DNA from 3 places in the Photobacterium sp. Hal280 genome. Region 1 is predicted to be linked to each of the others. Evidence: predicted binding sites of a transcription regulator. Region 1 holds the regulator's gene; each other region holds the start of a gene.
What was found. The regulator CRP, encoded in region 1, controls carbon source genes, mostly activating them, when cyclic AMP is high. The targets are predictions, from matches to a motif close to TGTGANNNNNNTCACA.
Positions count from the first base shown of each region.

Region 1 (7,161 bases):
CAGCGACAATCGTTGCTCGACCGCTATCTGCACCCCTATCAGATACAGCATCACGCGCAGAGCTTCCATGCCTGGCTCAGCTTGCCGGACCACTGGCGCTTGAGCGACTTTGTCGCGGCCGCTGAAGCCAGAGACGTGATCGTCAAGTCAGCTGAGCTGTTTACGCCGCCGGGCAGTACCATCCCCCAGGCAGTGCGTCTGGCCGTCAGCGCGCCGCACAGTCATGATAAACTTGAACAGGGTCTGGCTATTCTGGCTGAGCTGCTGGCTCAGGAACCATACCCGGATTTTCCGCTGTGAGGGAGCAACTGATGCATCATTTTGAGCCTGCCGCTGGCCTGCGTAACGCCCATCTACAAACCATTCTGCCGCGGATGATTCGCCGGCAGCCCCGGTTCGAGCCGCTGACAGAACGCATTCAGACCCCGGATGATGATTTCCTCGATCTGGTCTGGACCGGCACGCCGTCTCATCACCCGGCGGAGAAACCCGTCATGATCCTCTTTCACGGCCTGGAAGGCAGTTTTCGCAGCCCTTACGCCCACAGCCTGCTGTTTGCGACCAGGCAGCAGGGCTGGCTGGGGGTGATGATGCATTTTCGCGGCTGCAGCGGCGAAGTGAACCGTCAAGCGAGAAGCTATCATTCGGGGGAAACTTCCGACGCCACCTTTTTTATCCGCCATCTGCGTGCGCGTTTTCCCCGCAATCCCCTGCTGGCGGTCGGTGTCTCGCTGGGCGGAAACATGCTGGTCAATTATCTTGCCGAAACTGGCGCCGCGTCGGAACTCACTGCCGCTCAGGTGATCTCACCGCCTTTGGATCTGGCGGCCTGCTCAGACCGGATACAGCAAGGATTTTCGCGGGTCTACCAGCGCTATCTGCTGGGTTCGATGAAGAAGAATATGCTGAAAAAAATGGCGTCCTTACCCGACGTGCTGCCATTTCAGAGTGAGCAGATCACGGCGCTGCGCTCGCTGCGTCAGTTTGACGATGCCGTCACCGCGCCCCTGCACGGCTTCAGCAATGCCGAAGATTATTACCAGCGCTGCAGCGGACTGGGCAAACTGGCCCGGGTCACCACGCCGTTGCGGGTGATTCATGCCGCCGACGATCCCTTCATGACCGAGGCCGTGATCCCCAAGCAACCGCTGCCGCCGCACATCGACTATCATCTGACCCGGCATGGCGGCCACGTCGGCTTTATCAGCGGCACCTGGCGCGAACCGGTATTCTGGCTGGATCACACTGTACCGGCCTGGTTCCGGGACAAACTGGGGGCATAAAAAAACAACGCCTGGCATCAGGCGTTGTTCCGTCACTGTCTAACCTATCTTACCGGTGTCAATGAGCTGTTGAATCAGCGGCCGCATGATCAGCTCCATCGCAAAGCTCATTTTACCGCCCGGCACTACCAGGGTATTGTGGCGCGACATAAAAGAGCCCTGGATCATCGCCAGCAGATAGGGGAAGTCCACGTTTTTGATGCCGCGAAAACGGATCACCACAAAACTCTCGTCCAGACTGGGGATCGCTTTGGCACTGACCGGGTTTGAAGTATCCACGGTCGGCACACGCTGAAAGTTGATATGGGTCCGGGAGAACTGTGGCGTGATGTAATTGAGGTAATCATCCATTGAGCGGACAATCGACTCCATCACCGCCTCGCGGGAATGGCCGCGATCCCGCGTATCACGGACGATCTTCTGGATCCACTCCAGGTTGACAATCGGCACCATGCCAATCAGCAAATCCACATGCTGTGCCACATTGACATCGCCGTCCACCACACCGCCATGAAGCCCTTCATAAAACAGCAGATCGGTATTTTCCGGCAAATCCTGCCAGGGGGTGAATGTGCCCGGCATCTGATTATACGGCACGGCCTCGTCAAAGGTGTGCAGGTAACGGCGAAACTTGCCGCTGCCGTCTTCACCATACTGGCGGAAAAAATTACCCAATTGAGCAAAGTCGTTGGCCTGCGGGCCAAAATAACTGATATGACGGCCTTGCTCTTTGGCTTTGCGGATCTCCACATCCATTTCAGGGCGGGTGAACCGGTGGAAGCTGTCCCCTTCCAGCCAGGCCGCATGAATGTTCAACATGTTAAACATCTTACGGAAGGCTTCTGAGGTGGTGGACGTTCCTGCTCCGGAGGAACCTGTTACTGCAATGATCGGGTGTTTTGCAGACATGACATACCTTGTCGTTAATCCTAACGGAATCAGTTAGTAACAGGGCCAGAGAAAGCAGTCAAGTTTCACAGGCCCGTTCATCGGCGTCAGCTTCCGTTTTCTGCTGCCGCTTTTCATTATGGCAGCTTTATTCTGCGCTCAGTGAACGGCGCAGTTTAATATCAACCGTTTCATGGAGTTCAGAGAACAGAATCACTGCCTCGCCACTCTCCAGTTGCTGCCTGACTCTGGCGACCTTCTGTTCCAGACTTAGCTCGCGTTCGCCGTAGTCCGTGCCTTCGCGCAGGACAAAGTGTTCAATTAAATTATCGAGTGTCTCTGAGTCCAATTCTTGCCAGGGGATGATCATACTGCTCACCGAAAAATAAGGGGAAAAACCGGCACGGCATTCCCGAAACACCATTAAGCGGCGACGATTTCATAAGAATGGGTCAGCGTGACACCTTTACCCAGCATCAGGCATACAGAGCAATATTTTTCCAGCGAATCACCGACCGCTTTGGCCACCAGCGCGTCATCCAGATCATGGCCGGTCACCACGAAATGCAGATTGACCGAGGTAAAATAACGCGGCGCCTGCTCGCGGCGCTCTGAGGTCATGTTGGCTTCGCAGGCCGTGATGGCCTGGCCGGCACTTTTCAGGCCGTCGACCACATCGACAGAGCTGCAACCACCAGCCGCCATCAGCACCAGCTCCATCGGACTCGGCGCCGTTTTGCCGCCGTTCCCGTCCATGACCACACTGTGGCCCGAGTTTGACTGGCCGACAAAAGTCAAACCTTCTACCCATTTAACACGTGATTGCATGCGATGCTCCTTACTACTCAAACCCGCATTTAAAAACTAAGTCACAACTGTGTGATCATGTGCACAGTAATGCGTCCAAAATGTGCATTTATCGTCACCCAATATCAAGCAATGCGTGTCGAAAAAAGTTAAACTCTTGGACTGAATGTTCACATGCGCTTGCAGCCCAGCCGTTGACTGAATATCCTAGTTGGCAAACAATGATATTGTTATACCCAACCCCAATTCAAGGAATGACGTTGTTGGGCAATACACTGCAGAGGAAGTTAGTAATATGGTTCCAGGTAAACCGCAAACAGATCCAACCTTGGAGTGGTTCCTTTCTCATTGCCACATTCATAAGTACCCTTCAAAGAGTACACTGATCCACGCTGGCGAGAAAGCAGAGACCCTCTACTACATCGTTAAAGGCTCCGTTGCCGTTCTTATCAAGGACGAAGAAGGCAAAGAGATGATTCTGTCCTACCTCAACCAGGGCGACTTCATCGGTGAGCTTGGCCTGTTTGAAGAAGGCCAGGAGCGTACTGCCTGGGTTCGAGCAAAAACACCATGTGAAGTGGCAGAGATTTCCTTTAAGAAATTCCGTCAGCTGATCCAGGTCAACCCGGACATCCTGATGCGACTGTCTGCTCAGATGGCGCGCCGTCTGCAAGTCACCAGCCAGAAAGTTGGCGACCTGGCCTTCCTGGATGTGACCGGTCGTATTGCCCAGACGCTGCTGAATCTGGCCAAACAGCCAGATGCCATGACCCACCCGGACGGGATGCAGATCAAAATCACCCGTCAGGAAATCGGTCAAATCGTTGGCTGTTCCCGTGAAACCGTTGGCCGCATCCTGAAGATGCTGGAAGAGCAGAACCTGATTTCTGCCCACGGTAAAACCATCGTGGTTTACGGCACTCGCTGATCACTCAGCTGTGATGCAGCCAATGTGAGTATCAGAAAAGCCGCCGGTGCGGCTTTTCTTGCATTTGCACCCCATCCCCCCGGCTTTGCATCGGGTTCCTCTAGTGACCTCACAGTTTTTCAGTTGCCTTCCTCATCCCTAGTGCTACATTTGGCATATTAGTTTGATGTGGATGTCGCGATATGGATATCGAACGTTTTGCCCCGAATGCACAGCACAGTCAGGTGCCGCCCCGCCCTGTAGTCACGATGGGGCGTTTTCTCACAGCGTCAGTAGAGATGACAGGGTTTCAGTCACCCCGCCAGTTACTGGAACAGGAAGCCGGTTTACACGCCGGGATCCTGAGCCGTGACAACGATGCCTGGTTACTGCCCTTGGATCAACATCACTGACACCAGGTATTTCAGACATAAAAAAACAGCGACCCAAAGGCCGCTGTTTTGTGTATTTCAGTCTGGCTGAATTACATATTGGTACTTTCGAAGATTTTATCGGCTGACGCTTCGACAAAGCCCGGATAGAGCTCACCGTCCGCCTGCGGATAACGCTTGGCGAACTCATAAAAACCACCCGGAATCGTGCGTACGCCGTCGGTGAAGGATACATCCACACGATCCGCCATCGTCGAGGACTGCTCCAGCATCACTTCCGGATTGCCTTTCACTTCGCCGCCGGCTTCGTTGATACTGAACCCGTTGTGACGCAGCAAACTGTTGACCGCCGCCACTTCCGTGAACTGCTCCAGCTGATTAACGCTCACAGTAAAGTGATTCGCACCGTAACCGTGAGCGGCCACCCAGCCGGCATACTCGCTTTCCGCAGCCAGCATTTCATAGGTTGCAAAGTCCAGCTCCCACAAACGGCCGTTATAGAGGAAAGACGCATCCTTCATTGCACCGTCAGGGATCTGCTTGACCAGCGCACGCACCGTGTTCTGCAATTGTGCAGAGCACTGACCAACCAGCAGTTCACTGATAAACACTTTCGGGGCAGCCGGATTCGGGTGCTCGAAGTGCTCTGCGTACAGTTTCTTCTGCTCGAAATGATAAGTGCCGCACGGCTTGTAGCCGATGGCGATAAAAGGTGCCGCCAGAACATCCAGGCTGACACCCGGCAGGTTAAAGGTACGCAGCGCAATATGATCATTTTGCAGAGGCTCTTCCTCTGTCAGCAGATCGTGTACCTGCGCCGCCGACGGGCAAAGACGGGTCGTAAAGTCCTGCCACAGGGCATCAAACAATTTTTCCACTCTTTCCATGATGCGGTTCCCCTTCGAAAATACGGGTTAAGTATGAGTTACAGTTGGATCCCTGGCGACAGCTGTGCCGGCAGTTCGGTTGCCTCACCTTCCATCGATGCCATTGGGTAGGCACAATAATCCGCGGCGTAGTAAGCACTCGGACGCAGGTTACCCGAGGCACCCGGACCACCGAACGGCGCATCGCCGCTGGCACCGGTCAACTGGCGGTTACGGTTGACGACGCCCGCACGGATATGATCAATAAAGTATTCCCACTCACTGTCGTCAGTCGACACCAGACCGGCAGACAGACCGTAACGGGTGTTGTTGGCCATCTCGACCGCCTGAGGCAGTTCCTGGTAACGCGCCACCTGCAGCAGCGGTCCGAAGTATTCTTCGTCCGGCAGTTCGGCAATCTTACTGACTTCAATGATACCCGGGGTCACGATGGCGCCCTGACCACGTTCGGCTTTCAGCAGTGGTTCACCCCCCATCTCAATCAGACGCTCCTGGGCTGCCACGATATTATCGGCGGCCAGCGTCGAGATTTGCGGGCCCATAAACGGTTGCGGCTCGGCAAACGGGCCGTCCACCTTGATGGCTTTGGCCGCTTCGACCAGCGCCGCAATCAGGGCATCCCCTTCTGCCCCTTCCGGGACATACAGACGACGGGCACAGGTACAACGCTGTCCGGCACTGATGAAGGCCGACTGGATGATGGTGTACACAGTGGATTTCAGATCGCCATAGGCCTTGGAGATGACCATAGGATTGTTGCCGCCCATCTCCAGTGCCAGCATTTTGCCCGGCTGACCGGCAAACTGACGGTGCAGGATATGCCCGGTATTGGCACTGCCGGTAAACAGCAGACCATCAATACCGGCCGACTGCGCCAGCGCTTCACCGGTCGCCCGCGCGCCCTGAACCAGGTTCAGTACACCGGCTGGCAAACCCGCCTGTTCCCACAGCTTGACGGTTTCTTCCGCCACTTTCGGCGTCAGATCTGAGGGTTTGAATACCACAGTGTTCCCCGCCAGCAGCGCAGGAACAATGTGGCCGTTTGGCAGGTGGCCAGGGAAATTATACGGACCAAAGACCGCCATCACGCCCAGCGGACGGTGACGCAGTACGGCTTTGGTGCCGGCCACGTCTTTTTCACGCTCGCCGGTACGCTCATTGTAAGCACGCAGAGAAATGGCAATCTTACCCACCATGGCGCCGGCTTCAGTGCGCGTTTCCCACAGCGGTTTACCAGTTTCTTCAGCGATAGTGCGGGCAAGGTGCTCGCTGTTGTCTTTGACCAGGGCAGCGAAGCGCTCAACGATAGCCTGACGCTCTTCCAGGCGGGTATGACGCCAGGTCACCAGTGCCTGACGTGCGCTGGCCACAGCCTGCTCAACCTGCTCGGTTGTGGCACTCTTACCTTCCCAGATCACTTCACCGCTGAATGGGTTCAGCGACTGCATCGCTTCGCCCTGACCGGCTTGCCAGTTGCCTGCAATCCATTGTGTCATTTTGTATTCCACCCTAGTTATTGAGCAATCAGGCGAACCTGATCCCCGTTTTTCACTTCTAACACCTTGGCCATTTCCGGAGAAATGATGGCCAGATTACGTTCACCATCCAGTGCCGCTTTACCGACCGTTGCACGGAAACCGGCAAAACGGGTATTACTGATGATGTAATTATGCGAGCTGTGATGTTCGCCGATCTCAACCGTACAGCGCTGAGATGCACGGACCGACTCAATATGGCGAAGATCGCACTCCACCGTGGGGCCGGCATCAAAAATATCGACATAGCCACGGTTGACGAAACCTTCTGCTTCCAGCAATTTTAGCGCCGGGCGCGTATTGTCGTGCACCTGTCCAATCACGGCCTGGGCCTCTTTGCTCAGCAGGTTGACGTAGATGGGCAATTTCGGCATCAGATCGGCAATGAATTCTTTCTTGCCGATCCCTGTTAGGTAATCGGCCTCGACGAAATCAATCGAGAAAAAGTGCTCTTTCAGCCAT
Region 1 covers NZ_JARLUO010000005.1:332,124-339,284, reverse strand. Annotated here, with positions in the region: gene P4S53_RS10680 (aminotransferase-like domain-containing protein) at 1-300, shown strand, start outside; gene P4S53_RS10675 (hydrolase) at 312-1,283, shown strand; gene P4S53_RS10670 (phosphoribulokinase) at 1,323-2,192, opposite strand; gene P4S53_RS10665 (YheU family protein) at 2,320-2,541, opposite strand; gene P4S53_RS10660 (OsmC family protein) at 2,595-2,999, opposite strand; gene crp (cAMP-activated global transcriptional regulator CRP) at 3,274-3,906, shown strand; gene P4S53_RS10650 (hypothetical protein) at 4,089-4,298, shown strand; gene P4S53_RS10645 (DUF1338 domain-containing protein) at 4,370-5,164, opposite strand; gene astD (succinylglutamate-semialdehyde dehydrogenase) at 5,203-6,660, opposite strand; gene astA (arginine N-succinyltransferase) at 6,678-7,161, opposite strand, start outside.

Region 2 (7,161 bases), 1.3 Mb from region 1:
GACGTCAGCAGGGCTTAAGTCGTTTTGCTGAAGAAGTCTGGTTTATTCAAACGCCAGCCTGACACTCCTTTTTCGTGTGACTGTGCTTTCAGTCACACTTGTTTGTCCTGATGATTATCCATTTTTATCATTAGCTTGATCCCGTCTATAGTCAAAATGACCAGACGGAGGTGAGCAATGAATGCACGAATTTCGAAGGACAGTTTTCACAGTAAAAAAACCTTGGAGACTGGCGGTCAGCGCTTTGATTATTTTGACCTGACCGCACTGCGTCATTTGGGGGAGGTTGACCGCCTGCCTTTTTCCCTGAAAGTGCTTTTGGAAAACCTGCTCAGGTTTGAGGATGGTGACACTGTCACTGATTCCGATATCCAATCCGTGATTGACTGGCTTGATACCCGCCGTTCAGACAAAGAAATTCAATACCGTCCAGCCCGTGTCCTGATGCAGGATTTTACCGGTGTGCCGGCTGTCGTCGATCTGGCTGCGATGCGGGATGCTATGACCCGGGCCGGTAAAAACCCCGACAGCATCAACCCTCAGTCGGCCGTTGATCTGGTGATTGATCATTCCGTGATGGTGGACGTTTACGCCTCTGAACAGGCTTTTGCCCGAAACGTTGAACTTGAAATGCAGCGTAATATCGAACGCTATCAGTTTTTGCGCTGGGGGCAGCAAGCCTTTACCAATTTTCGTGTCGTCCCGCCGGGAACAGGAATATGCCACCAGGTGAATCTCGAATACCTGGGGCAATCAGTATGGCAGGACAGTGGTGTTCTGTATCCGGATACTCTGGTTGGAACCGACTCGCATACCACGATGATCAATGCCTTGGGTGTACTTGGCTGGGGGGTTGGCGGCATTGAGGCTGAAGCCGCGATGCTTGGTCAGCCCATCTCTATGTTAATCCCGGAAGTGATTGGTTTTCACCTCAGTGGCAAATTACATCCGGGCGTGACGGCAACTGATCTTGTCTTAACTGTCACTGAGATGCTGCGAAAAAAAGGGGTCGTCGGTAAATTCGTGGAATTTTACGGCCCCGGTTTAGATGCCTTGCCTTTGGCTGATCGGGCGACAATTGCCAATATGGCACCAGAATACGGTGCAACCTGCGGCTTCTTTCCGATTGATCAGGAAACGTTGCGCTATATGCGTCTTTCAGGGCGCAGTGAGTCTCTGATTGCCCGTGTTGAAGCCTATGCCAAGGCCAATGCCATGTGGCGGGATTCCAGCCAGCCTGAGCCATTTTATACAGAGACACTGGCATTGGCACTGGACGAGGTTGTCCCGAGCCTGGCCGGCCCTAAGCGCCCGCAGGACAGAGTTCCGTTGCCTGACATTAAAACTGCGACGGAAGATTTGCTGGCATTGAGCGGTCTGGAACCCGAGCAGAAAATCCAGGTTGATTTGGGCGAGTCTGGCAAGGATACCGAAGGTAAGACGTTTTCACTGACTCACGGTGATGTTGTGATTGCCGCCATCACATCCTGCACCAACACTTCTAATCCCAGCGTGATGTTAGCCGCGGGTTTACTGGCCAAAAATGCGGTGGAAAAAGGCCTGCAGACGAAGCCCTGGGTGAAAAGCTCTCTGGCGCCAGGCTCGAAAGTGGTGACCCGGTATTTTGAGGCATCTGGCCTGCAGGTGTATCTCAACAAGCTGGGATTCAACTTAGTGGGGTACGGCTGTACGACCTGTATCGGGAATTCCGGACCCTTACTTGCGCCAATCGAAAAAGCCATCAATGACGCCAACCTGACTGTTTCCTCGGTGCTGTCAGGTAACCGGAACTTTGAAGGTCGTGTACATCCGCTGGTGAAAGCCAACTGGCTGGCCTCTCCGCCGCTGGTGGTTGCCTTTGCTTTGGCTGGCACAACACGTATTGATCTGACCCAAGCGCCGCTGGGCCATGACAGCGATGGCCAGCCGGTGTACCTGAACGATGTCTGGCCTTCTCAGGAAGACATTGCGCAAGCGATGAGGGAAGTGAAGAACAGCCTGTTCGAGCAGGAATATGCGGACATTTTTGCCGGCGATGATATCTGGCAGCAGATCACCATCAATAAAGGGAATACGTACCAGTGGCGGCCAGATTCTACTTATGTTCGCCTTCCGCCCTATTTTGACGAGATAACGCAGCCGCTAAAACCACTGAAAGATATTGAAAATGCAGCCATTCTGGCAATATTTGGTGACTCAATAACGACCGACCATATCTCACCTGCAGGTAACATCAAGGCAGACAGCCCGGCAGGACACTACTTGCAGGAGCAGGGGATTGAACCGGCAGATTTTAATTCCTACGGTTCACGGCGCGGCAATCACGAAGTCATGATGCGCGGCACTTTTGCCAATATTCGCATTAAGAACCTGATGCTCAAGGGTAAAGAGGGTGGGTACACCATTTACCAGCCGACAGGTGAAGAAGTATCAATATATGATGCTGCGATGAGGTATCAGGACCAGAACATACCTCTGGTGATTTTTGCCGGGAAAGAATACGGCACAGGATCCAGCCGGGACTGGGCCGCGAAAGGGACTAACTTACTGGGTGTGAAAGCGGTACTGGCTGAAAGTTTCGAGCGAATTCACCGTTCAAACCTGGTGGGTATGGGGGTGATTCCTGTTGAGCTCCCTGAAGGTTTACTGGCTTCATTGTCGTTAACCGGCAAGGAAAAAATACAACTGAAAGGCATTGATACCTTGTCGCCGGGGGGAATGCTGACGCTGAAAATCACCAACGAACAGGGACAAGAGTCACAATATAGCGTAAAAGCCCGGGTCGATACCCGAACTGAAATGGCGTATCTCAAGGCGGGCGGAATTTTACATTATGTTTTAAGAACAATGATTTCTACCGAATGACCATGCGTTTATCTGTATTTATTTGACAGGTGGAATGTCAAATAATTGTCATTTGTATGGTTATCAGTTCGTATTGCCGCGATATTGCAGTTACAGTAGAGTGACAAGCTTAAAATGAGCTCTATCAGTATAATCTAAGGTTTTTAGAGCGCAATTCAGGGAAAACGGACAGTAACATGAAGAAGTCGTTGATTGGTATTTTGTTGTGCGGTTTGTCTACGTCTGCTTTGGCGTCGCAATCGGCAGGTATTTTTCTTGGTTCGCCAATGAGTGGTGTGCAGTACAAACACAATGACCTGCGCTTTTCGCTGGGTTTAGATGAATTTGGTTTTGCCGTGGATAAAACATTTAACCTGGGCACGTTGACCCGGGACCCGCAGCTTAACATGGGCTATACCTTTGTTGGCGCTCAGTACGTTGATAACCGTTATGACAAATTGGGTATCCGCTCAGGTATTGGCCTGGAAGTGCCTGTGAATCAGTTTGAGCTGTATGGTGAAGTTGGGCCGACACTGTATATGGTGGAAGATGTTGATGTCGAACTGGAAGCGGCTATGGGTGTAAGAGTGCGCTTCTGATTCAGAGTGAATCGAAAAAGCTGGCGAATTGCCAGCTTTTTTGTATCTGTCGTCAGGTCAGGCAGCTTCATTGATTGTTGCCGCCTGCAGCATCGGTTTTCTTCGCTCCCACTGCGTAATGAAAGCGACCGAGGCAATAATAATGGCAGCCCCCAGCCAGAGCCGTCCAGGTGGTACCCATCCGAAGACGATAAATCCGGCCAGTACGTTCAATGGCAGTTTGGCATGGTCGAAAGGTTGCACGAAAGAGGCGTCAGCAATGGCGTAGGCTTTCGCAATGGCCCAGTTAGCCAGTGCGGTGAACAACCCGGCACCGACCAGAAGAATCCAGGTGTGCTGGCCAACAGGTAAGGTGAAATCAGGCGCAGCAAGAAAAAGGTTAAAAGGCGTGATCAGCACCAGCAGGTAGACAACCATAGTCGTCGGGGAGTCGTGGTGCGACATCTTTTTCACCATCAAAGAATAACTCGCCCAGAAGAAAGCGGCGCCAATGGGCAGCAATGAGGCCAGATTGAAATTGTCGGCCCATGGCTCAAGGATAATCATCGCACCAGCGAAGCCGGCCAGGGTTGCCATCCAGCGTACAAAGCCGACTTTTTCTTTCAGCAGCAAACCTGATCCTACGGTGGCAAACAACGGCGATGTCATCAGCAGTGCGATGCCTTGCCAGATTGGCACAGGGTACGCCAGGGCCCAAAGCCATAACTGAATACCGATCACGGACAGAAACACGCGGAAGCAATGCATACCAAAGTGTTGTGTTTTCAGAGCCTGGCGAAGGCCAATACTGCGCAGCCAGGGAAGCATGACAAGGAGAGCAATAAAATATTGAATCAAACCGACCGTGGTAGATGGCAAATGGAAGGTCACACTCAGGTATTGCGCCATGCTGTTAACCACGGCAAACGCCATTCCGGCTGTCAGCATCCAGCAAGCGCCCTGAATCGGGTTGTGTTGATGAGCCATAAGATATCTTTCAGAAAAATAATCTGGAATCATACTCTGATGGATGCATAGAAGAAATTGTTAATTGATAAAAAAAGCCGACAAAACAGGATGCTTTGTCGGCTGCAAGGAATTTTTAGTTTGTTCTCAGATGGCGGCGTAAGAGAGTGGCAGATCAGGATTGAAGGTTTCCAGCGTATTCTGTGTATCAGCCAGCAAACTGATCGCTGAATCTTTCTGCTCAACCAAAGCGGCTTCAACGATATCTGACAGTGGATAGCCCGTCATATTCATGTGAATCAGTGCCACTTGCAGTGGCGGCAGGCTCGGGTTAAATGCTGCGTTCTCGGCATACATACCTGAGAAAATCCGGCCATCTTTCGCTTTCAGCGCAACTCCCGCATAGTTTTTACTATAGGGCGCGTGGGATTTATCTGCCGCTTTACAGGCTTCTTGCAGCAGCACGTCATCGGTTTCGAGCTTCAGCTTATGTGAGCTGTCTGATAATAAGAGCTCGGTGATGCCCAGATCAGACGGACCAAAGGACTCTGGCAGGTATTCCTGCAGTGCTTTGGGTGAGCGCTCTGGCAGTTGCACCATGATGCTTTGTGCTGTTGTCAGTTCATTCATGAACTGCCGGCAATGTCCGCAGGGCGAGTAGTTGACGGTAATGTCGCCAATACCCGTTTCGCCTTTCAACCAGGCATGGCTGATTGCAGACTGCTCTGCGTGAACCGTTTGAGACATAGAGGTGGCACTGAATTCCATGTTCGCACCGAAATACAGGCGACCTGAGTTTCCGCGGGCAATGGCACCCACATGGAAGTTGGAGAGAGAGGCAATCGAGTATGCCGCAGCCACTTTCAGTAACTGAATACGCAGATCTGCATCGGTCAGTTGGCTGTCTTTCATTAATTGTTCGAATTCTTCTTTGCTCAGTGTGGCATCAAAACCCGGTGCGGTAATGATAGGCTTAAGCGCCTGTGACAATGTGTGTGGCAGGTGCTCTAAAGCGTCCATTACTTCGGTGCGCATACTGATTCTCCTTAATGTATTCACTTACGCATTGTAGTGCGTCAATGAATAGATATAGTGATCATTGTCACTATTTAAGGTTGTTCATTTCATTCTATTTGCAAAATAGTGAGTGGTTTCACATGACTGATGAGATAAGTGTATGTATTTAAATACTCAGTAAAGCGATCTGGCTGTCCTGGTGTTGCAAGGGCGTTGCACAGCCAGACCGCTAAAGAAGCAATGGATAGCAGTTGTCAGTGGAAGACAGACAACAGCAGCGGATAGATTATCGGGGCGAGTATGGCGGTAATGACACCACAAAGAACTAACGCCAGTGAGCTGAACGCACCATCTTTGTAATTCTCCTCAGCCGCTTTGGCTGTGCCTAACGCATGTGCCACAGTCCCCATACTTAAGCCTTTGGCCATCGGATGGGTGATGTTGACGAGCTTAAACAACGGATAACCCAATACGGCGCCAAAGACGCCAGCGATCAGAACCATGACGGCGGCCAGTGACGGCACACCGCCAATTTGTTCAGCAACCGCCATAGCGATGGGGGTGGTCACGGATTTAGGCAGAATGCTTGCTGTCAGCTGTAAATCAGCGCCAAGCGCAAGGGCAATGGCTGTGCCGGTAATCATTGAGAGTATGCTGCCAAACAAACTGGCTGTGACGATGACCTTCCAGCGGCTGCGAATTTGCGGCAATTGCTCATAAAGAGGAAAAGCAAGGGCAACGACGGCGGGCTCCAGCAGGTAATGGATCCATTTGTTATCATCGAAATACACTTCATAAGGTACATTAAGCACCAAAAGCAGCGGAATGATCACCACCAGACAGAGAAGTAACGGATTAAGAATGGGGTGCTGGAAGCGCTTGGACAATTTACGGGCAAGGATAAAAACAATCAGCGTAACGGCTAACCACATCAGTCAGACTCCTTGCGCTGTACATACCAGCCAACAAATAACAGAACCACTAAACTGCTGCCTATGGTGCTGACCAGAACAGGCAAAGCATTGACTCTGAGCAGATCCAGATAATTGACCAGCCCGACACCCACAGGCACAAACAAAATAGCCATATGGCGAATCAACAGATGACAGCCGGGTTTAGCCCAGTTAGGTGGCAGCAGGCCTGCAGACAGAGCCGTGAAGAGAAATAACATGCCGAGAATGCTGCCGGGGATGGGGATCTGAGTAAGAGACTGAAATCCTTTCCCGACCATCAGAAAAATGGCAATGATTGCAAATGAACGCAGATAGCTCATATACGTCAGGATGATGATGAATGGTGTCGCAATGATACAAAATGGATGAGATCTACACCACATTTCTTTGTGGCTGTATTGATCCTGGTCAGCTTGTTCACAGGTTTGAAACGATGACGATTGCAATGCCGGCGGCAGCAAGCAACAAGACAGACAGTTTATGCATCAGACTGTGTTTTACGATGTGTTCTGTTGCGGAACTATGCGGCCGGCCGGTTTTAACCGTTGTGACTGCCGGCTGTGGCGATGGTTTGGACGGCAGCGTCTCGGGTTGTCTGAAGCGATGGATATGGCGGCAGGTCTCTTTCGGCAGAGGGACGCGAAAGCCAAAATGGGGAGCACCTCGATTGGAATAGCCATCACACCGTTAACAGTCAGCTTGCGGCGAAGTGAGTTGAATATCGAAGCCAGGTCGATTTTTTGTATGTGCGACATGGAATCCTGCGGCAGAAATGTTTTATCAGACAATGATTTATGACTAAT
Region 2 covers NZ_JARLUO010000005.1:1,627,015-1,634,175, reverse strand. Annotated here, with positions in the region: gene P4S53_RS16870 (thiopurine S-methyltransferase) at 1-62, shown strand, start outside; gene acnA (aconitate hydratase AcnA) at 178-2,865, shown strand; gene P4S53_RS16860 (hypothetical protein) at 3,042-3,443, shown strand; gene P4S53_RS16855 (DMT family transporter) at 3,501-4,409, opposite strand; gene cdd (cytidine deaminase) at 4,536-5,423, opposite strand; gene P4S53_RS16845 (CidB/LrgB family autolysis modulator) at 5,660-6,337, opposite strand; gene P4S53_RS16840 (CidA/LrgA family protein) at 6,337-6,678, opposite strand; gene P4S53_RS16835 (hypothetical protein) at 6,856-7,161, opposite strand, start outside.
Region 2: a site for CRP is predicted at 5,531-5,546, ahead of cdd (cytidine deaminase). Genes of this name have one in related genera too.

Region 3 (7,161 bases), 880 kb from region 1:
ATCTGGCGGGTTTCATTGGTGGCGGTATCCGGGCTGTTGTAGTCCATCATGTCAGCTTCAAGGGTGCTGCCTGTGTTTGAGCTGTGGCTGGCCAAGCGCCAGAAACCCGAATTGAAGATGGTCGCTATCTCGTCTTTTTGTGCCGTCAGCTCGGTGTATTTGCGGGTCATGATGCCTTCAAGGATATCGTTGACTACGCTGAGCGACATCAGATTGCTCAGGCTGACGCCATTGAGCCCAAGTTTGGGGATCAGCGTGACACTCAGCTCATCCGCCAGCTCATTGATGAAATCACCGGCATTCCGGACATCAAGGTTACTGGGGTCACTCACGGTTTCACTGAATATGCCCCAGTTGCCGTCTGCGGCGACGCGTTTAATCAACGCGCGGTAGGCGAGCGTGGTTTTTAATGACAGGGCGATTTCGGTGTCGGTTAACGGTGTCATGAAGAGATTGGTCGGCAAATCATCACCGATGGCAAATTGCGGCACGCCATTGAGATCCAGCACCAGTACGCCTTGCAGCAGCAGTGGCACCTGAGCTTCAATACTGTAGTTGCCGTCTGTCATCGCAAAGCTGGTGATGTATCCCTGACCCATGACTTTGCCCTGCTGGTTGATAAACAGTACAGCAAAGTTGTCCTGATACAGCTCAGGGGTGGCCGCGTAAGCCTGACTGACAGGGCTCCAGCTCACGCTTTGCTGTGCTGTCATCAACCCGGCAGGTAAATCGACAGTGACGGTAAATTTGGTTTTGACGGGTGGCAGCTCAGCAGGTTGAATGCCTGCATCATCTCCGCCGCCACCGCACGCAGAAAGCAGGCCAGCCAGAAACAGGCTCAGACCAAGTCTCAGATAGGTGCGCATAACATTTCCCCTGAATACTCAATGCAGCACGTGTTGTACCAATCTCATGGCCGATCATAGGCGGCTGGATTGGTTTCGGTGTTTGGCCTGAGTATAGGTAAGCGGCGGGCAGGGAAATGTAAAACCCGACCGGTCGTCTCATCAGTTGAGACAGCATCTAAGAATTGAGACGACCGAAAACAGGGGGGACTGAAGAGTCAGCTTAATCAGGCAATCGACAGGTATTTGTGTGTCTGGACAGACAGACGCCAGTTACGGGCAATGCAGGTTTGAATGCAAAGCTCGGTGGCTCTGGCTTTCTGGCTGATGGGCTGCAGGGCGATGGTGACTGTGTCTTGCAGCGGCACACCGGTTAACAGGGCATCTAACTGATCGATATCCTTTTGCGTGCCGACCGGGTGCTTGATTTCATTGGCGCGAGACAGTGCACCAGGCAGCACAGGTAGCTTGCCTTTCATGTTAATTTTCGGGGAAACCGTCACCCAGGTATTGTCGGTTGCCAGAACCTCATAAGTCCCGCTGGTTTCAATCTGGCAACGGAAACCGTTGGCTTCCAGCTGCTTGGTCAGCGGGCGTAAGTCATACAGACAAGGTTCGCCACCGGTAATCACAACATGCCTTGCCGTGTAGCCCTGCTCAATCAGCAGGCTGACAATGCCGCCGGCATCCAGAGAGGTCCAGCTTGGCGAGTCACCCTGTTTGGCAAGCATAGCGCTGACGTTCACTTCGTCCTGAGGTTCGGCGCTCCAGGTTTGCTTTGTGTCACACCAGGCACAGCCGACAGGGCAGACTTGCAGACGGACAAAGATAGCCGGCACGCCTGTGAAAACACCTTCACCCTGGATGGTTTCAAAGATTTCATTGATTTTGTACACGGCTGACCTCAAAACAATCAATCAAGTTAACGCGAAAAGGGGGTTTTTGTACCCTGAACCTCAAAGGGCGCGTATTATGTCAGAACCCTGCGTCATTGTCTCTAGAGCCACATATCTTTCAATCATGCTGCTTGTTTGCCCGGCCCGGTAACGCGAAGGCCAAAAGGGACAGGCGGGTCGTGACTGGGTTCACGTCCTTGGCACAAGGGGCTTCACAATTACTTCGCAAAGTAAAAAAATTCAACTTCTTGCGTATTCGTTAACCTTTGAGGATCCAGAGCATGTATGTCGCTCAACCCGGTCATATCGATCATATCAAAAGAAACAATGCCGGAAGCGTCTACAAACTTATCGATCAGTATGGGCCTATTTCCCGTATCGAGCTGTCGAAAAAGAGCCAGTTAGCGCCAGCCAGTATTACCAAAATCACCCGTGAGCTGTTTGACGGGCATTTGATCAAAGAAGCTGAAATTCAGGAATCAGGCAATCGCGGTCGCCCGGCCATTGGCTTAGTGCCTGATAATGATGGCTGGCAATTTTTAGGCATTCGTCTTGGCCGGGGTTACCTGACGATTGCTTTGCATGAGCAGGGGGGCGACATCCTGTTCGAGGAGCGTCAGGATATCGAAGAGCTGGCGCAAAATGATGTGTTGCAAAAGCTGCTTGATGAAATTGAATCTTTTTTTGCCCGTCACGCTAAACAGCTGGACCGGATTACTGCGATTGCGGTTTCTTTACCGGGCTTAGTGAACTCCGACAAAGGCATGGTGCTGCAAATGCCGCACTACGATGTGAAAGATTTGCCGTTAGGCCCGGCCATTCATGAAGCAACGGGTCTGCCGGTGTTTATCGGTAACGATACCCGCTCCTGGGCGCTGGCTGAGCAATTGTTCGGCAATGCCAAAGATGTGGCGAATTCTATTTTGATCTCCATTCACCACGGGGTGGGGGCGGGTATCATTCTGGACAACAAAGTGCTGCAGGGCCGGATCGGCAACATCGGCGAGCTGGGCCATATTCAGATTCAGCCTGATGGTCTGCCCTGTTATTGCGGCAACAAAGGATGTCTGGAAACAGTCGCCAGTTTGCAGGCTGTCAGGCAGCAGGTGAAATCCCGTCTGGCCTTGGGTGAAGCGTCTTCTTTGTACGGTAAAGAACTGACGATCGAGACCATTTGCGAGGCTGCCGTGCAGGGCGATCCGCTGGCTTATCAGGTGATTACTGAACTGGGTTTCCACTTAGGTCGGGCCATTGCCATTATGGTCAATCTGTTCAACCCTGAGAAAGTGCTGATCGGCGGTGAATTTAATCAGGCCAAATCAGTGTTGTATCCCGCCATCCTTGAGTGTGTAAAAAGCCAGTCTTTGCCGGTTTATAACCAGGATCTTCGCATCGAAGAAACCAGTTTTTATACGCAGGCGACGATGCCTGCTGCCGCGCTGGTGAAACAGGCCATGTATGACGGTCACCTGCTGGTGAAACTGATTGAAGAAGGCTAAACAGGGTCAGGATGCAACGATGAATCACGCAGCGACATATCCGTCGTTGCGTTTTTGATGTCGATTACCCGTGATCAGCCAGACTGAAAGTAAGCGCCCGGCAACTAGGAGAACCTTCATGAAAACGAACAAAATCACTGTGTTTTATGACGGCGCCTGCCCGACCTGTGTCCGCGATCGGAAATGGTATGAATCCTGGTTGGGAAAGCATCCGCATCTGGTGGAATGGTACGACATTACCGGTCAGGATGAAGCGTTGGCCGCGATGGGCATTGTGCCCTCTGAAGCGCTGAGAGAGCTGCACGTTCAGGACAGCGACGGGGCGGTTCACAAGGAAATGGATGCTTATATACTGCTGCTGAAGCAAATCTGGTGGATGCGGCCTGTGGCCTGGTTGATGGGGCTGCCCGGCATCAGGCAGGTGTTATCTGCCGCCTATCGCCGCATGGTTGATCAGCGGTTAGCCCGTGAGGGCCGAGGCTGAAGGGCTGGGTTATAAATCGTCGTGTCTGAGTTCTTCATCGATCACATTGTGCAGGAAAGACAGCGCTGCACGATGATCGTTTCGGCTCATAAACCATTGCTTCTGATTGGTTTCTAAAGGCAGAATTTCAAGCCATCGCTGGCAGACCCAGGCCATGTCAGTAAAATCGGGATCCGGATAATTCGCGGCATAGTCGGGGTATTCATCGAACAAGGCTTCCAGACTATTGGCGATAGGCTTGTCGATGAAACGGGTCGAGCTGGGCGTCCAGTTTTTTATTGCACTGACTTCACCAAATCTCAGGCCGTCTTTTTCCTGCCAGTGATTATTAATCACGAATTTTTCTACGCCCCGTATAGTGATGCCCAGTAACCCGTCAGGCAACTGTTCAAAATCTGTGATTTCAACCCGGGTGCCGAAGTGACACAGTGAATCACCGTCTTTCATACACAAGCCAAAACCATCGCCGGAAGACATGGCCAGTGTCACTAAGCGAGTATAGCGAGGCTCAAAAATTCTCAGCTTACTGACACCTCCCGGCAACACATAGAGTCTGAGCGGGAAAAGGGGTAACTGCATCATACTTAACCTTCTGACAGCATGTTTGTCATAGGCCGCAGATTGTTCAGAGATACGATACGGCCTTACCATGACTCTTACATAGAGTATATCTGGTCAAACATGAGGATCTGTCTGTTTTTCGATATTAGTTCAATGATTGTAAAATGGCGGAAACAAGTTTACTAAGCTCCTGATTACGAATAATAAATGGCGGCATGATGTAGATAAGTCGGCCGAATGGACGAATCCAGACACCATTGTCTACAAAACTTTGCTGTATCGTGACCATGTCCACAGGTTCATACAATTCCACCACACCAATTGCGCCGAGCCAGCGGACGGCTTTGACTTTGTCAGACTGAGCCACCGCAGGCAGTAATTCTGCCAGCTGTGCTTCGATCCGGCTGACCTGCTGCTGCCATTGTCCCGTTTCCAGCAAAGACAGGCTGGCATTGGCCACCGCACAGGCCAGCGGGTTACCCATGAAGGTCGGGCCGTGCATAAAGCAGCCTGCGGCACCACTGCACACGGTATCAGCCAGATGCCTGGTGGTCAGGGTCGCCGCTAAGGTCATATAGCCGCCGGTCAAGGCTTTTCCGACACACATGATATCCGGGCTGATGCCGGCATGTTCGCAGGCGAAGAGTTTGCCGGTCCGGCCAAACCCGGTTGCAATCTCATCAACGATCAGCAGCACACCATAGACGTCGCACAATTCGCGCACACGGCGAAGAAAAGTCGGGTGATAGATACGCATTCCCCCGGCCCCCTGAACGATTGGTTCCAGGATTACGGCAGCAATGTCCTGATGATGGCTTTCAAGTTTGGCGGCGAAATCGGCAATGTCACTTTCATCCCAGTCGTCATGAAATCCGAGCGCGGGCGAATCCGCAAAAAGATGCTCTGGCAGAAAACCTTTATACAGACTGTGCATTGAGTTATCAGGATCGGTGACCGACATCGCGGCAAAGGTATCACCGTGATATCCATGGCGCAGCGTCAGGAATTTCGCCCGCGATTGACCTTTGGTATGCCAGTACTGAAGCGCCATCTTCAGAGCCACTTCCACCGACACGGAACCGGAATCGGCCAGGAAGACCTGCTGCAAGGGCTCAGGCGTGATGGCAATCAGTTTGCGGCACAATTCCACCGCAGGCTGGTGGGTCAGGCCGCCGAACATGACATGCGACATTTTGCCCAGCTGATCCTGTGCGGCCTGATTGAGCACCGGGTGATTGTAACCGTGGATCGCTGACCACCAGGAAGACATCCCGTCAATCAGCGCCCGACCATCTTCAAGATACAGAGTCACGCCCTCAGCGTGAGTCACCGGATAGCAGGGAAGCGGGTTGATGGTGGACGTATACGGGTGCCAGACGTGCTGACGGTCGTAATCCAAATCCACCTGTGAAGCCGTGAAGTGGTTGGAGGAGCGCTTTTTGTTGGTGATATTTTGCACAGATGTAAACCTTGTATTTTCTTTGTGGTTGACAGTGTACTTGCTGAAAGTAGACTTGCAACTATTCAAACCCGTGGAATTGTTGCGGTTATCGCATTCAAGCTGCGGGGCATAAGAACAATTAACGAGGTTTACACGTGGAAGTGAGACACGATTGGAGCGTTGCAGAAGTTCAGGCGCTGTTTGAAAAACCCTTCATGGATTTAGTGTTTGAAGCGCAGCAAATTCACCGTCAGTACCATGAACCGAATAAGGTTCAGGTCAGTACTTTGCTGTCGATCAAAACCGGTGCCTGCCCGGAAGACTGTAAGTACTGTCCGCAAAGCGCCCACTATCGTACCGATGTCGACCGCGAGCGCCTGATGGAAGTTGAGCGCGTGCTGGATGCGGCAGAAAAAGCCAAAAGCTCGGGTGCGACCCGTTTTTGTATGGGTGCAGCCTGGAAGAACCCGAAAGAGCGCGACATGCCGTATTTGCTGGAAATGGTACGCGGTGTGAAGTCGATGGGGCTGGAAACCTGTATGACGCTGGGCATGATTACCGGCGATCAGGCCAACACGCTGGCGGATGCCGGTCTGGATTACTATAACCACAATCTGGATACCTCGCCTGAATATTACGGCAACATCATCACCACCCGTACTTATCAGGATCGCCTCGATACCCTGTCACATGTGCGTGATGCCGGTATGAAAATTTGCTCCGGTGGCATTATCGGCATGGGCGAAAGTGCCCGGGACAGAGCCGGTCTGCTGGTTGAGCTGGCGAACCTGCCGGTCCACCCGGAAAGTGTGCCGATTAATATGCTGGTCAAAGTCAAAGGAACGCCACTGGATAGCGTGGATGATGTCGATCCGCTGGACTTTGTCCGCATCATCGCGGTTGCCCGTATTATGATGCCAGCGTCCGCTGTGCGCTTGTCGGCGGGCCGTGAGGGAATGAGTGAAGAAACCCAGACCCTGTGCTTTATGGCGGGCGCAAACTCTGTGTTCTACGGATGTAAGCTGCTGACCACGCCGAATCCGGAAGAAGACAAAGACATGCAGCTGTTTACTAAGCTGGGTATTAACCGTCAGGAGCAGTCCGCGAAACCGGATGAGATTCAGGAACAGGAACTGCTGGGTCAGGTGGCACAGCGTGTCGCTGCCCGCCCGGCAGCAGATGACTTGTTCTACGATGCCTCTGTTTAATTCCCGGATAGCACAGTCCCTGAGTCAGCGACGGACTCAGGGATTGTATCGTCAGAGGCAGCCACTCAACAGGCAGCCATCCTGTGTGCAGTTTGCCGGCAAACCGCGAGCGCAGATCAACTTTTCCAGCAATGATTACCTGGGGCTGGCGCAGTGCCCGGAACTGATTGCGGCCTGGCAGCAGGGGTTGTCGCTGTACGGCGCGGGGAGCGGTGGCTCTCCTTTAG
Region 3 covers NZ_JARLUO010000005.1:1,208,196-1,215,356, forward strand. Annotated here, with positions in the region: gene P4S53_RS14970 (hypothetical protein) at 1-866, opposite strand, end outside; gene queE (7-carboxy-7-deazaguanine synthase QueE) at 1,073-1,741, opposite strand; gene mlc (sugar metabolism global transcriptional regulator Mlc) at 2,023-3,240, shown strand; gene P4S53_RS14985 (thiol-disulfide oxidoreductase DCC family protein) at 3,359-3,724, shown strand; gene P4S53_RS14990 (LON peptidase substrate-binding domain-containing protein) at 3,734-4,303, opposite strand; gene bioA (adenosylmethionine--8-amino-7-oxononanoate transaminase) at 4,431-5,690, opposite strand; gene bioB (biotin synthase BioB) at 5,882-6,934, shown strand; gene bioF (8-amino-7-oxononanoate synthase) at 6,921-7,161, shown strand, end outside.
Region 3: a site for CRP is predicted at 1,920-1,935, ahead of mlc (sugar metabolism global transcriptional regulator Mlc). Genes of this name have one in related genera too.